Regions from separate parts of the Cedecea davisae genome, predicted to be linked through region 1. Evidence: predicted binding sites of a transcription regulator. Region 1 holds the regulator's gene; the other holds the start of a gene.

Region 1 (7,539 bases):
TAAACGCAGCGGGCATGATAACGAATTGACGGCCTCGTTTCATCGCATTTGCTTAGATGCCATTCTATACTATTGATAATTATCACCAAATGAGGAAGTTCATGTGCGCATAGGTATCGATCTCGGTGGTACAAAAACAGAAGTAATCGCGCTGGCAGATGACGGAAAGCAGCTCTACCGCCACCGGCTGCCAACGCCTAAAAATGACTACCAGGCCACCCTCAAAAACATCGTTGAGCTGGTGCGGCTGGCGGAAGAAGCAACGGGCGAGACCGGTACGGTTGGGCTGGGTATTCCGGGGTCAATCTCCCCTTATACCCGGGTAGTGAAAAACGCGAACTCGACCTGGCTTAACGGCCAGCCGTTCGACAAAGATCTCAGCAGCGCGCTCAAGCGCGAAGTCCGGCTGGCAAATGACGCCAACTGCCTTGCGGTATCAGAAGCTATCGATGGCGCGGCCGCCGGGGCGCAGATTGTGTTTGCGGTGATAATCGGCACCGGCTGTGGCGCAGGGATTGCCATCAACGGCCACAGCCTGATTGGCGGCAACGGCACGGCGGGAGAGTGGGGCCACAATCCTCTGCCATGGATGGATGAGGATGAGCTGCGTTTTCGCGCTGAAGTGCCGTGCTATTGCGGCAAGCAGGGCTGTATTGAAACCTTTATCTCCGGCACCGGGTTTGGCACGGACTACCAGCGCCTGAGCGGGAAAACGCTGAAGGGCAATGAGATTATCAACCTGGCTGAACAGCAGGATCCGCTGGCCGAGCTGGCCCTGAGCCGCTATGAAACGCGGTTGGCTAAATCTCTGGCGCATATTGTTAATATTCTCGACCCGGATGTGATTGTGCTGGGCGGCGGGATGAGCAATGTGGAGCGTTTGTATCGCACCGTGCCGCAGCTGATTAAGCCCTGGGTATTTGGCGGCGAGTGCGAAACGCCGATTCGCAAAGCCGTGCACGGTGATTCCAGCGGCGTTCGGGGCGCGGCGTGGCTTTGGCCGTTAGAGAAGTAAATCGCACCCCTCATCCTCCAGGAGGGTGAGGGGGAGATGTTCGTTATTCCCAGGGTAAAAGGTCAATCTACCGCGAAAACCTTATCCAGCCGGCTCACGCCCAGCCCGTTAATTTTCTTCACTTTAATCTGCACCGGAATACGTTCCTTCATCGCCTCAACGTGGCTGATTACGCCGATGGTTTTCCCGCTGGCGTTCAGGGTGTCCAGCGCGTCGAGCGCGGTATCCAGCGTCTGCGCGTCCAGAGTGCCAAAGCCTTCATCAAGGAACAGCGAGTCGATGCGGGTTTTGTGGCTTACCAGGTCGGAAAGCGCCAGCGCCAGCGCCAGGCTCACCAGGAAGCTTTCGCCGCCGGACAGCGTGCGGGTGTCGCGCACCGCGTCGGCCTGCCAGGTGTCCATAACCTGTAGCTCCAGCGCTTCGCTGTCTTTACGCTGCAACAGGTAGCGGCCGTGCAGGCGATTAAGCTGGTTGTTTGCCAGCCAGACCAGGTTATCCAGCGTCAGTCCCTGGGCAAATTTACGGAATTTATCGCCTTCTCTGGAGCCGACCAGGGCGTTGAGATAGCCCCAGTCCTCCGCCTGAGCCTCGCACTCTTTGATCTCCTGCATCAGCGCCTGCTGGCGCGAGCGGTTCTCTTTGTCGTGGCTTTGCTGCTGCTTTATTTGCCCCTGCTGAGAGGCGTTTTCACGCAGCCGGTGGGCCAGATCTGCAATTTGAGCCTCAAGAACGCTGATGTCTGCTTCTTCGCCGAGTGTTTCCGGGCGTGACGTCAGGTGCTGGGCCAGCGCCGTTTCGGCCTGCTCAAGCAGCGTCGTTTGCTGCTGCTGCTGACGCTCCAGCTGCTGTTTGTGCTGCTCAAGCTCGAGCCGGACGTTTTCTTCCATCAGGGCGCAATGGAACTCTTCTTCGTCGCTGAACTGGCTGGCTGCCAGCGCGGCGCTGAACTGCTCCTGGGCCTCGCGGGCCGCGGCTTCGCTCTGCTGTAGCTGCTGCGCCAGAGACTGACGCTGGCCTTCCAGCAGGTTGCATTCATTGTGCAGAGTCTGCCAGTTTTGCAGCGCGGCCTGGTGCTCAGACTCGGCAAGCATCGCGGGGGCCGAGCCATCGTCCTGAAGGGTTGAAAGCAGCATTTCAAGGGTGGAAAGCTGCTGGCGGAGCTGCGGCAGTTTATCCTGCTGCTGTTGCCACTGTTGGGACTCCTGCTGGCGGGCATCCAGCCAGCTTTGCTCTTCGCCCGGCTGCGGACGCGCAAGGCCAACCTGCTCCAGCGCCGCCTGAAGCGAAGCGTTCCGGGCGTTAAACTCGGCGCTCATCTTTTGGAGCTGTTCGCTGTCTCGCTGGTATTGCGCTTCGAGCGCCTGGCGCTCTGCGAGCTGGCGCAGCTGCTGTTCACGCAGCTCCTGCTCTTCCAGCCACTGGTTCAGATCGTCTTGTGGCGTTAAGGCTATGCTCAGCCCGGCGCATTGCTGCTGCCAGCGGGCCGAGAGTGAGTCTGCCTCTTCCTGTAGCGCCGCGCCTTCATGAACTCGTTTTTCGCGCTGCTGGCGCTGGGTTTCAAGTTGGCCCTTGAGGGCGAAACCCTGCTCGGCGAGCGCGGCGACTTCAAGCTTCAGGGCGGCCAGGCGCCGCTGGTTTTCTCCCGGCTCCAGCGCCTTATAGGCCTCAACGGCCGGGTGCTGAGTTGAACCGCACAGCGGGCAGGGGGCGTCCTTTTGCAACTGAGCACGTTCGGCCTCAAGGCTATGGATCCGTTTTTCCTGCTCGACGACTTTTTCCAGATCGGCTTCATGCTGGCGTTTATCTTTGTACTGCTGGCGTTTTTGCCCAAGCTCGACATCACAAGCGGCAATTTGCTTATCCAGCTCCTCCAGATCCCGCACCAGCCCTGATTTGCGTTTTTCCACAGTGGCAAACTGAGGTTGCAGGGCTGCCAGCTGTTGGCGACCAGGCCTGGCGGCCATTAGCTGCTGTAAATGAGTGCTTACTTCGTCCGGCGTTAACGCCAGATTTATCTCCGGCAGTGCCTGTAATTTTTGCTGGCTACTCCGCAGCGCCTGCTGCAGATCGCCAAGTTGCTTTTCATCCCGCTGCAGCTGGCCAAAGGCCATGCGCCAGCCCGCAAGTTCGGCGCTCCAGAGGCGATAGCTATCGTGGGCAGAGAGCCAGTTCTGAACCTGCTGAGCCTCCGCCTGAAGTTTTTCAGCCTGAACGGCCGCCAGCAGCCGGGTTTGCTGGCGATGCACCGAGGCGTGGCGTAAGCGTGCATTCACACTTTCCGCCGCTTCGGCATTTTGCTTCAGCGCCTGCTGCTTTTCCTGGAGACGCTGCCAGTGCGGGCGCAGCTTTTCGGCAGGCAGCGCACGAGCCAATTTGTCCAGCTGCGGGGCGGCATCCAGCAGAGCCTGATTAGCGGTATTCAGCCCCAGCCGCTTTTGTTCTTTATCGGTAGTCAGCTTGCCCAGCTGGCTCAGCCAGTCCCGATGCTGCTGGCGCAACTGCTGCTCGGTGCCCAGCGTTTGTTCTTCAAGAGTGAGCGCCTGCAAACTTGCCGTGAGCTGCTGTTGCTGCTCTTCGCTGAGCAGGGCAACGCCCGCCGCCTGAGCCAGCAAATTTTCCAGCCGAATTTTGATTTGCTTGTGGTTTTCAAATACCGCAGCGGAGACGGTGCCGTAGATTTCTGTGCCGGTCAGCTCTTCGAGCAGCGAGGCGCGGTCGTTGGCATCGGCATTTAAAAATGCCGCGAATTGCCCCTGAGAGAGCATCATCGAACGGGTAAAACGGTCGTAATCCAGCCCGGTTAGCGAGGCAACAAGGTCGAGCTTGTCTTTGATTTTGTCCGCAAGAATTTTGCCGTCGCTGATTTGGGCCAGCTCCACGCGCGGCGCCTGAAGGTTGCCGTTTGCCGCATTCCGTGCGCGGTTCTGGCTCCAGAAAGCGCGGTAGCCAACGCCCTTAACCTCAAACTCCACCTCGGCCAGGCACTCGGCGGTGTCTCTGGTCATCAGGTCGTTCTGCGACTGCGATACGCTGCTCAGGCGCGGCGTTTTGTGGTAGAGCGCAAGACAGATGGCGTCCAGCAGCGTGGTTTTGCCCGCTCCGGTCGGGCCGGTAATGGCAAATAGTCCGTTGCTGGCGAAGGGTTCCCGAGTGAAATCAATCTTCCACTCGCCCTTGAGGGAGTTAATATTTTTTAAACGCAGGCTAAGAATTTTCATGCCTGTTCCTCCTGCTGGTGCAGGTCCGAGAGCGTTTGGGCAAACAGCGTTCTCAGCCTGGCGGCGCGTTCTTCGGTAGTTTCTTCCTGGCTAAGGCGGCGCTCAAATACCTCTTCAACGGTCAGCTCGCTTAGCGTCTCTTTATGCTGGCTGGCGATGACCCGCTCGCGCTGTTCGCGGCTGCGGCGCAACAGCACAACTTCTACCGGCAGGGTGTCGGTTAAAGCCTGAACCTGACGCTGCATATCGTGAAGATATTCATCGGTGGCGATTTCGATATCCAGCCAGACTTTTGGCTCGGCAGGGGCATTACGCCACTGCTCAAGCTGCTGTTCTATCTCCCTTAGCGAACCTTTTATCACCGCTAACGGCTGGCTGACCGGGACTTCAAGGGCTTCGACGCCCGCAAGCTGGCCGCCGCTGAATTCAACCAGAAATACGCTTTTAGCTTTGCCCGTTTCGTCGAAGCTGAGTGCAATCGGGGAGCCGCTGTAGCGGATATGTTCGCTGCCGCCAATCTTCTGCGCCCGGTGGATGTGGCCCAGCGCGATATAGTCAGCCGGAGGAAAGTGCTGCGCCGGGAAGGCGTCCAGGGTGCCGATGTAAATGTCTCTCACCGCATCGGATTTGGTTACGCCAACCGTGGTGAGATGCCCGGTGGCAATAATCGGCAGCGGACGGTCGCCGCGTAATGCGACGGCGGCGTCGTAGCACTGCTGGTAGTGCTCGCTAATTGCTTCCATTAATGAGCGCTGCTTCTCATGGCCGGAAAGCCCGGCCTGGCTGCTTTGAATATCGCGCGGGCGCAGAAACGGGATTGGGCACAAAATAGCGCCGGGCGTGCCGTCTTTGTTATTCAGCACCAGCGCCTGCTCTTCCTGGCGATGCCGGGCGCTGGCGATAACGCGAGTATTCAGGCAGGCGAGCAGCTCGCGCGACTCGTTAAGCGTGGCGACGGAGTCGTGGTTGCCCGCCAGCACAACAAGCTGGCAGCCGCTGGCCTGCAACTGCACCACAAAACGGTTATAGATTTCACGGGCGTAGCTCGGCGGCGAGCCGGTATCAAAAATGTCACCCGCTACAATTATGGCATCCACCTGATGTTCGGCCGCCGCGTTAAGCAGCCAGTCAAGAAAGGCCTGGTGTTCAGAAGCCCGGCTTTTGGTATAGAAATTTTGGCCGAGGTGCCAGTCTGATGTGTGGAGAATGCGCATAACCTGTCCCATGGCAAAGAGGCGAGTTTCCGATTATAAGCTATTGAGCCGCCAGCGTAACCGTGCGCGAAACTCAGCGGCTGTCATAATTCAAAAAGGTGAAATATCGGACGGTCATCTTTTTCATAAATCTGTCACAAATCTGACGCATACTGGCGCACAATTAATAAGAGATGGTCTCTTTTCAACAGGGTAAATCATGGCGAGACGCATTTTAGTCGTAGAAGATGAAGCTCCGATTCGTGAAATGGTGAGCTTTGTGCTCGAGCAAAATGGCTTCCAGTCGGTAGAGGCGGAAGATTATGACAGCGCGGTTAACCTGCTGATTGAACCTTTCCCCGACCTGATCCTGCTGGACTGGATGCTGCCGGGCGGTTCGGGTATCCAGTTTATTAAGCACCTTAAGCGTGAAGCGCTGACCCGCGAAATCCCGGTGATGATGCTAACCGCGCGCGGAGAAGAAGAAGATCGCGTTCGCGGGCTTGAAGTCGGGGCCGACGATTACATCACCAAACCGTTCTCGCCAAAGGAACTGGTGGCGCGTATTAAAGCGGTAATGCGCCGTATTTCGCCGATGGCGGTGGAAGAGGTGATTGAGATGCAGGGGCTGAGCCTTGACCCGTCCTCGCATCGGGTAATGACCGGTGAAGACCCGCTGGATATGGGGCCAACCGAGTTTAAGCTGTTACACTTCTTTATGACCCACCCGGAGCGCGTTTACAGCCGTGAACAGCTGCTTAATAACGTGTGGGGAACCAACGTTTACGTTGAAGATCGCACCGTAGACGTGCATATTCGCCGCCTGCGTAAAGCGCTGGAAACAAGTGGTCATGACAAAATGGTGCAAACGGTTCGCGGCACGGGTTATCGTTTTTCAACCCGCTTTTAAAATGCTTACAGGAGCGTGACGCGTGCTGGAACGGCTGTCATGGAAAAGGCTGGTACTGGAGCTGATGCTCTGTTGTTTACCGGCGGCTATTCTTGGATTGATCTTTGGCCATCTGCCGTGGTTTTTACTGGCGGCAGTAACCTCCCTGCTGAGCTGGCATTTCTGGAATCTCCTTCGTCTGTCCTGGTGGCTGTGGGTTGACCGCAGCATGACTCCGCCTCCGGGCCGGGGAAGCTGGGAGCCTCTGCTTTACGGGCTGCATCAAATGCAGCTGCGTAACAAAAAGCGCCGTAAAGAGCTGGGTAATCTGATCAAGCGCTTCCGTAGCGGGGCCGAATCGTTGCCCGATGCGGTGGTGCTGACCACGGAAGAGGGCTCTATTTTTTGGTGTAATGGCCTGGCCCAGCAGCTGCTTGGGCTGCGCTGGCCGGACGATAACGGCCAAAACATCCTTAACCTTCTGCGTTATCCCGAATTCACACAGTATGTGGCGAATCAGCAGTTTAATCGCCCGCTGACGCTGGTGATGAATAATGGCCGCCACCTTGAGTTCCGCCTGATGCCGTATGCCGACGGGCAGTGGCTGATGGTGGCGCGTGATGTGACGCAAATGCATCAGCTTGAAGGCGCCAGGCGTAACTTCTTCGCCAACGTCAGCCATGAGCTGCGCACCCCGCTAACCGTGTTACAGGGTTATCTGGAGATGATGCAGGATCAGGCGCTGGAAGGCCCGCTGAGGGATAAAGCATTACATACGATGCGAGAGCAAACGTCGCGCATGGAAGGGCTGGTTCGACAACTGCTGACCTTGTCGAGAATTGAAGCGGCACCGGCGCTGTCGATGAATGAAAAAATCGACGTTCCGCTGATGCTGCGCGTTGTTGAACGCGAGGCGCAGACCCTGAGCCAGCAGAAGCAAACGCTCACTTTTAACGTTGAGCCTGGGCTACAGGTTTACGGCAATGAAGAGCAGTTGCGCAGCGCCATTTCCAACCTGGTGTATAACGCCGTGAACCATACTCCGGAGGGGACGCACATTACCGTGACCTGGCGGCGTCAGCCGCACGGCGTGGCGTTTAGCGTTAAGGATACCGGGCCGGGGATTTCAGCGGAGCACCTTCCTCGCCTTACCGAACGTTTTTATCGGGTGGATAAAGCCCGTTCCCGGCAGACGGGCGGCAGCGGGCTTGGGCTGGCGATTGT
Region 2 (7,539 bases), 1.5 Mb from region 1:
TACCAGTTTTCGCCCATTTCCGGGCGCGGCAGGCCAAAGATCTCGACGGCAACGCCGAATTCGAAAGTGCAAAGCCCGTCGTAGGCGATTGCGACGACCAGCGGGTTTTTAGCGGCAGCGATTAATTTTGTCATAATCTTTACGCTAATGGTCATTTATGCCAGCTGTCAAGAGGGGGCCTGTCCGGCACAATCAAAGCTCACTCTAAAAGGAGGACTATGATGAGCTATGTTACCGATTACCCGGCCGCTGCACCTGATATTGCCGCCGCGCATTACCTGCACAAATTGTCTCTGGAAACCGACTGTGCGGATGTGAATGCCGCTATCCAGAGCGGCGAAACAGACTTCGTTATTCTGCATGTGGTTGGAACAGAACAAACGTTTTCCCGCCGCCATATTCCCGGCGCAATTCATTTACCCCATCGTTTTATTACCGCGGATCGCATGGCTGAATGGCCGCTGGATACGCTGTTCGTTGTTTATTGTGCCGGACCGCACTGCAACGGTGCCGACCAGGCCGCGCTAAAACTGGCCCGCCTCGGCAGGCCGGTAAAAGTGATGCCGGGCGGCATCACCGGGTGGGAAAATGAAAAACTGGCCTTTGCCTAGAGCAGCGCGCGTAGCACCATATCCGCGCCAAGCAGTATCAGGCAGACCAGAAAGCCGCGCTTAAACGCAACCGGGCTGATGCGCTTGCGAATACGCTGCCCGGCAAACAGCCCGATAAGCGCGGCGAGTACCGCCATTACCGAAGTGCCCAGGGCAATATCTTGCAGAGCTCCGTGCCACCAAAGCCCGGCGGCCAGCGCGAGAGTGGAGAAGGTGAACGACAGCCCGAGAGCCTGTACCAGCTCATCGCGCTGTAAACCCAGCGACTGGATATAAGGCACGGCGGGGATAACAAACACGCCGGTTCCGCCGGTCAGCAGGCCGGTTAGCAGGCCTATCAGCGGCGAAAGCCAGGGTTCATGGCGTGGGGGAATGTGCAGGGGACTGGCAAATAGCGTCCACAGCGCATAGATAATCAGCGCTGTGCCCAGGGCGATAGTCGTGGCGTGGCTACTCCCGGAGGCAAGCAGGCTGCTGCTGGCCAGCGTGCCGAGCACAATGGTCAACATCATCGGCCACAGGCGCTTCAGCAAAGCAGGCAGGTTGCCGCCTTCATAAAGCTGGAACAAATTGGTCAGGAAGGAGGGTAGAAGCAGCATACCTGCTGCGGCTAGCGGAGAAATAAGCGAACCAAGAATGCCCATTGCAACCGTCGGCAGCCCCATTCCGGTTACGCCCTTAACCGTGCCCGCCAGCACGAAGGTTGCCGCAATTGCCAGCGTTAGCGTCAATTCATTCATGAGGATTTCCTTCGTGGGCGCTGCGGCTGTCCTGAGGGGCCTGCTCCCGGTCAAACATGCCGTAATCACGTACGACGTGAGCCACCCGCAGACGGTAATTTTCAAACACGGAATTGCGCCCCTGGCTTTGTACGCCCCGGTGCATCTCCTGATTGCGCCACTGCAACACGGCGGCTTCATCACGCCAGAACGAGAGCGAAAGAATTTTCTGCGGTTCGCTAAGGCTCTGAAAACGTTCGATTGAAATAAACCCGTCTATTTCCGCCAGCAGCGGTTTAAGCTCTGCCGCCAGGTCAAGATAGCGGTTATAGTTATTCTTTGCTGGCAGAACTTCAAAAATCACGGCGATCATCAGGTTGCTCCTTGTTGTTATGTCGCATTAACCCTAAATCATCGCCGGACCGGACGCTTCGCTGAGCATCGAAATATGGAAACCAATTTTCTCGAAACCCGCCTCGCCGCCGTCGCCTCCGCGATTGCCGATAAAACCCGTGCCAGCATGCTGTGCGCGCTGATGGACGGCCGCGCCTGGACGGCTACCGAGCTGAGCGTGATGGCAAATGTTGCGCCTTCTACCGCCAGCAGCCATCTGGCAAAGCTGATGGAACAGTCGCTAATTGCCTGCGTGCAGCAGGGGCGGCACCGCTACTACCGGCTTTACAGCAGCCAAATAGCCGGGGCGCTTGAGGGCCTGATGGGGCTTGCGGGGATGGATAGAGCATCTTTGCGCAGCAAAACCCCCGACAATTTACGCTACGCCCGAACCTGCTACGACCACATGGCCGGAGAAGTTGCGGTAGCCATTCACGACTCGCTGTTTCAGCTTAACTGGCTGGAGGGTGAGGGCTACGAGTTAACGAATCATGGGCGTGAGCAACTGCTTGGGCTTGGGGTAAATATAGATATCGGCTCGTCGCGGCGGCGCCAGGCCTGCGGCTGCCTGGACTGGAGCGAAAGGCGCGAGCATCTTGGCGGCCAATTGGGAAAAGCGCTTCTGCACACCTGCGAGCAAAAAGGGTGGGTAAAACGCGATTTAGTCAGCCGTGAACTGCATATTTCCGACACCGGCAAGCGCAGGCTGGGGAAAGTGTTTGGCGTGGTGTTTTAGCGTTTTCCTCTCCCACACCGGGAGAGGATATTTCAGGCCCAGCGCAGCTGATTAGTTCAGCCGATAATGCCGGTTAGGCTTCAGGGCTTCCGGTTTCTCCGCCTCGTCATTCATATCCCGCAAATCACGCTCGATGGCTACGCAAATGGCATCCAGCGGCAGATCGTTATCCTCGGTGCCAAACGGATCCTCCAGCTCTTCCGCCAGCGAGTCCAGCGAGATAAAGGTGTAGGAAACAAAGACCGAGACAAACGGCGTCATGTAATGCAGGTCGGTCACCAGGGCAAACGGCAGCATAATGCAGAAAATATAGACCGTGCGGTGCTGGATAAGGCTATAGGCAAACGGCATAGGAGTGGAGATGATGCGCTCGCAGCCGCCAGAAACCGCAGACAGCTCGTTGAGATGATTATCAAGGCTGCGCCACAGCACGTCCGAGATAACACCGCGCCTACGCCAGTCGTTCAGCCAACTGCCCATCAACATTAAAATACGGTTGCAGGGCGCGTGGCTCTCGCTCACCCAGGCTAAATCCTGCGGCGTAAGAAAGCGGCTCAACGTTTCGTGCTGCGGCTTTTTACGCAGCGTCATGCGCAGGCTGTTGCAAAAGGCAACCTGCAAATTGACGAACTGCTGTACCGCCTCTGGTTGCTCACCGGACAGCGTTTTCACCTCGCGCAGCAGCGAGCGGGAGGTGATTGCCAGCTGGCCCCAAAGCAGTCTCGCTTCGTTAAAACGGGCGTAACAGGCGCTATTGCGAAACCCCAGAAAGATAGCAATAGCAACGCCGAGGATGCTGAATGGCGCAATGGTCAGCTTGATGCCAAGCGTTTCATACCACGGCAGAAAGAAAATCACGCTGATTGAAAGTGCGAGGTTCAGCAGCAGGCGGGAATAGATTTTTTCCAGTACCGAGCCGTGCCAGACGAACAGGCGGGCCAGCCAATGTTGATGCGGACGAACGATCATGATGAGTAACAGAATAGTAACAAGAGCCTGTATTTAACGGCAGACCGTGACCCAGATCAACATTTATCACTACAAAACATTAACAAGATGCCGCCGCGTTGAGATACGAGGCGGCACTTTGCCAGCCGAATCAGGCCAGTTTAAATACCGATACTGATTCATTTAGCATCTGCGACTGCTCTTTTAACGACATCGCGGCGGCGGAAGCCTGCTCCACCAGGGCGGCATTCTGCTGGGTTACCACGTCCATTTGCAGCACGGCCTGGTTAATCTGTTCGATGCCGCGGCTCTGCTCGCCGGTGGACACCGCAATTTCTGCCATCAGAGTCGTGACCTGATTAATGGAAGAGGAGATGCGTTGCATACTCTGTCCGGCGCGGTTCACCAGCTCGCTGCCGTTGGTCACCTGCTGCCCGGAAAGCTCAATCAAATCCTTAATCTCTTTCGCGGCGACGGAGGAACGCTGTGCCAGGTTACGCACCTCGGACGCAACTACCGCGAAGCCACGGCCTTGCTCTCCTGCGCGGGCGGCTTCAACCGCCGCGTTGAGAGCCAGAATATTCGTCTGGAAGGCAATATCCTCGATAATTGAAATAATGCTGTCGATTTTGCCGGAGCTGGTTTCGATATTGCGCATAGAATCAATAACCTGATTGACAATCTGCTGCCCGTCGTTGGCGGCGGCCAGCATGCCGTTAGCCAGTGTATTCGCCTGGTACGAGCTTTCTGAGGTGCGTTTTACCGTCACCGTAAGCTGTTCCATACTGGCGGCAGTTTCGCCAAGTGAGGCGGCTTGCTCTTCGGTTCTGGCGGATAAGTCGGTATTGCCCGCGGCTATCTCTTCGGAGGCGTGAGCCACGGTATGGCTGGACTCGCGCACCTGGCCGATGATTTCGGTGAGGGAAAGACGCATCTGCTCGAGGCTATGCATCATTTCACCAATTTCATCTTTAGACTTGATCTCAATCGAGCGATGCAGCAGGCCGTTAGCAATTTCAGTGCAGTGGGCTTTGGCGGTATCCAGTTCTTTAAGCACGCGGACTTTAAGCAGAATAAAGATAGCGGCCAGAATAGCGATAAACAGTGCTGCAAACAGGGCGAGGGTGACCAGGCTTGAGTGGAATCCGCTTTGCGCGTTCTCATTTAGCTGGCGGGCATGTTGTTCCCGGAAGGCAAGCAGTTTATCCAGCGTTATCTCAAATTGGCGATCGAGCATTGGAATTGTCGCCGTTACCAGTTCGGTAGATCGCGTTTTATCATTGGCTTTTGCCGCATCCAGCAGGGGTTGCAGGCCCCGGTCACGATAGGCGAGATAAGCTGCTTTGTAGTCATCGGCAAGCATCTGCTCTCCGGGCTGTTTAACGGCGTTGATATAGCCCTGGAAGCTGGAATCAGCTTTGCCCAACGCTTCGCTTGCGCCTTCAAGGCTCTTTGTTGCCTGTGCCGCGTTACCCAGGTCCATCTCCTGGACTGCCTGCATCGCGCGTACGCGCATGGTGCGGCTATGGTTGATCGGGTCGATAACCGATAACACAACGCGAATTTCGCTATTTACGTCATTTAGGGCGTGGTTGCTGCGGGTGAGAGACCAGATATTGGTGGCGGTGCTGGCGAGAAAAATAAGCAGTAACGTACTGAAAACTAAAATCGAAAAACGCCTGACTGACATAATTAATCCTTACATCGATAAAATATTCTTTCCCTGCCAGCGGCGAACGCTCTTCGTCATTGCTGGCTGTAGGGTTATCGGCAGAAGGAGCCGGATATTTACCGTCGCGCGAGTTAAGCGCACAAAGTGTAATCTTACTGTCATCTGTCTATTTTATAACTCCGGTACTTCAACCACTGATGTGTATAAAAACCATGAAATTAAAAACACTTGCCTTGCTTTGCAGTACCGTTTTACCTCTGGCCGGTCACGCTGCTGATGCGCAGACTGACCGTTACGTTGTCACGTTCCCGCAAGGTGATAGCGTGGAATACAAAGGTGAATACGCCGCTAACTTCCCGCATGGCTTGCCGGTGGGCGTGGGTTCAGGCCTGACATTTATCGGCAAGCAGGGCGATGATCTGGTGTTCGCTACGGTAACCGACCGCGGGCCAAATGCTGACTCGCCGAAGGCGGGTAAAAAAGAGTCAAAGATTTTTGCTAATCCCAAATTTACTCCGCTGATGATGACCATTCGTGTCGGGAATGGCAAAGCCGAAGCCGTGGATGCCAAACCACTGCATGATGACCAGGGGCCAATTAGCGGCCTGCCGCTGCCGGAAGGTCTTATCGGTGCGACCAATGAAATCGCGCTAAGCGACACGTTGAAACAGCTCAGCAGCGACAAGCGCGGGCTGGATACCGAAGGCATCACGCCGGACGGTAAAGGCGGTTATTGGATCTGCGATGAATATGGCCCGTTTGTGATAAATATCGACGCTAACGGCAAAATTCTGAAGAAATACGGCCCGCAGGCGGAGCATGGTGAGCAAGGCGTGGCTGGCGGGCTGCCAAACATCGTCAAATGGCGCCAGCCGAACCGCGGTTTTGAAGGCATTACCCGTATGCCAGACGGCCGTATTATCGCTGCGGTGCAAAGCACGCTCGACATCGACGGTAAAACCAAAAACAGCGCACAGTTTACTCGTCTGGTCAGCCTTGACCCGGCGACCGGCAAAACTGAAATGTACGGCTACCCGATAGACGTTGATGTCTACAAAAAGGCCAAAGATGCCAAAATCGGTGACATTGTGGCGCTGGACAATCATCGCCTGCTGCTGATTGAGCAGGGTGGCGACAAGAATAAACAGATGCGTAATCTGGTCTATGTTGTTGACCTGAAAGACGCTTCTGACCTGGCGAACTTCGATAAAGAAAAAGCGCCTGAATTTGATGACGCGGAGCAGTTGAAAGCGCGCGGTATCAAACTGGCGAGCAAGAAAGAAGTTGCCGACCTGCGCAAGCTTGGCTGGCAGCAGGAGAAAGCCGAAGGAATGGCGCTGATTGATAACCAGACTATCGCGGTTATCAACGATAACGATTTTGGCCTACAGGCGGTGCTGGATAAAGCCGACGACTATCAGGTTGACGGCAAGGGTCACCTGCTGAAAGACGGAAAAGAAGTGGATGCTAAAATCGAGCTGAAGCCGCTGGAGAAGCCAGAATCACAGAATGAGCTGTGGGTGATTAAGCTGGCGGAGCCGCTGAAATAATTATTTGGAGCGTTCCCTCTCTTTCCTTAAGAGCGGGAACGCTAATGCTTCGTTTTGGGTCATCGGGCAAAAAATTTCACTGATGTGGCTGACACCACGCAAAAGTAGAAAATAAAAACTAAATAAAGGGCTATTGTCGGGTAACGGGCGTAAGGTTGCAGACCCCTTCACGAGATATGCCTGATGTCATATATCAGCTTTATTAAAGCGTTTTTCTCTCCCTCGGTGAGTCTGGCCTGTCCATGGTGCGGGCACCGGTCACGGCAGAGTTCGGCGAAGGTAAAGAAAGGCAGAATTCTGGTCTGCACCCACTGCGGCACGCTATTTCTTCCCTCTGAATGCCGCCAGCAAGACAAGAGGTAACGTTTTTCACGAAAACATCCCCCGGGCAACATAAAACTGATATGAACCCAGGGGGAGGTTGTTGAAAAACCTGGGTTTATCTTCCCGTCGCGTTAAGGAAGTTTATGTTTTCTAAGTGTTTGCTATAGGTGGCTACTTTGTTTTTTAAAAGAATCTTTTCCTTACTGCTTAGATTAGCGTTAGCTAATTTAAATTGAGCATTTTCGTTTTTTATCGAGATGACAAAGGTGGCGAAGCGGCTGAATCGCGGGTTGCCTAAAACTAACCGGTATGCTGCTTTCCCACTATTGCAAAACAAGGCTCGCGTTAAATTTACTATTTGCATAGTCGTATCCTTTCGTTTTTAGTCGATCCAATAAGTACATCAGCTATTTAAAATAACGACTTGCCGTCGGCGATAAATAGCATAAGGTTATCTCGGGGTGTTTAATGTTAAGTAAGCCGCGCAAAAAAGAAAAGAATATATTAGGGAATTAATGGCGCTGATGTATTTCATGAAAAATAAGGCCACCATTACAGTGGCCTTATTAGTTATATCGCTAATTTT

What was found. The regulator PhoB, encoded in region 1, activates phosphate uptake and scavenging genes when phosphate is short. The targets are predictions, from matches to a motif close to CTGTCATAAAACTGNCNNAT.
Region 2: the regulator PhoB is predicted to act here: its motif matches at 5,240-5,259, upstream of ACG1VR_RS11280 (esterase-like activity of phytase family protein).

Annotation. Positions count from the first base shown of each region.
Region 1 covers NZ_CP172054.1:3,773,127-3,780,665, reverse strand. Annotated here, with positions in the region: gene mak (fructokinase) at 104-1,015, shown strand; gene sbcC (exonuclease subunit SbcC) at 1,078-4,233, opposite strand; gene sbcD (exonuclease subunit SbcD) at 4,230-5,447, opposite strand; gene phoB (phosphate response regulator transcription factor PhoB) at 5,647-6,336, shown strand; gene phoR (phosphate regulon sensor histidine kinase PhoR) at 6,359-7,539, shown strand, end outside.
Region 2 covers NZ_CP172054.1:2,296,525-2,304,063, forward strand. Annotated here, with positions in the region: gene ftrA (transcriptional regulator FtrA) at 1-155, opposite strand, end outside; gene ACG1VR_RS11250 (rhodanese-like domain-containing protein) at 222-611, shown strand; gene ACG1VR_RS11255 (sulfite exporter TauE/SafE family protein) at 608-1,351, opposite strand; gene ACG1VR_RS11260 (antibiotic biosynthesis monooxygenase) at 1,344-1,703, opposite strand; gene ACG1VR_RS11265 (ArsR/SmtB family transcription factor) at 1,779-2,459, shown strand; gene ACG1VR_RS11270 (bestrophin family protein) at 2,511-3,428, opposite strand; gene ACG1VR_RS11275 (methyl-accepting chemotaxis protein) at 3,559-5,097, opposite strand; gene ACG1VR_RS11280 (esterase-like activity of phytase family protein) at 5,292-6,629, shown strand; gene ACG1VR_RS11285 (YnfU family zinc-binding protein) at 6,813-6,992, shown strand; gene ACG1VR_RS11290 (hypothetical protein) at 7,069-7,317, opposite strand; gene ACG1VR_RS11295 (ABC-F family ATP-binding cassette domain-containing protein) at 7,524-7,539, opposite strand, start outside.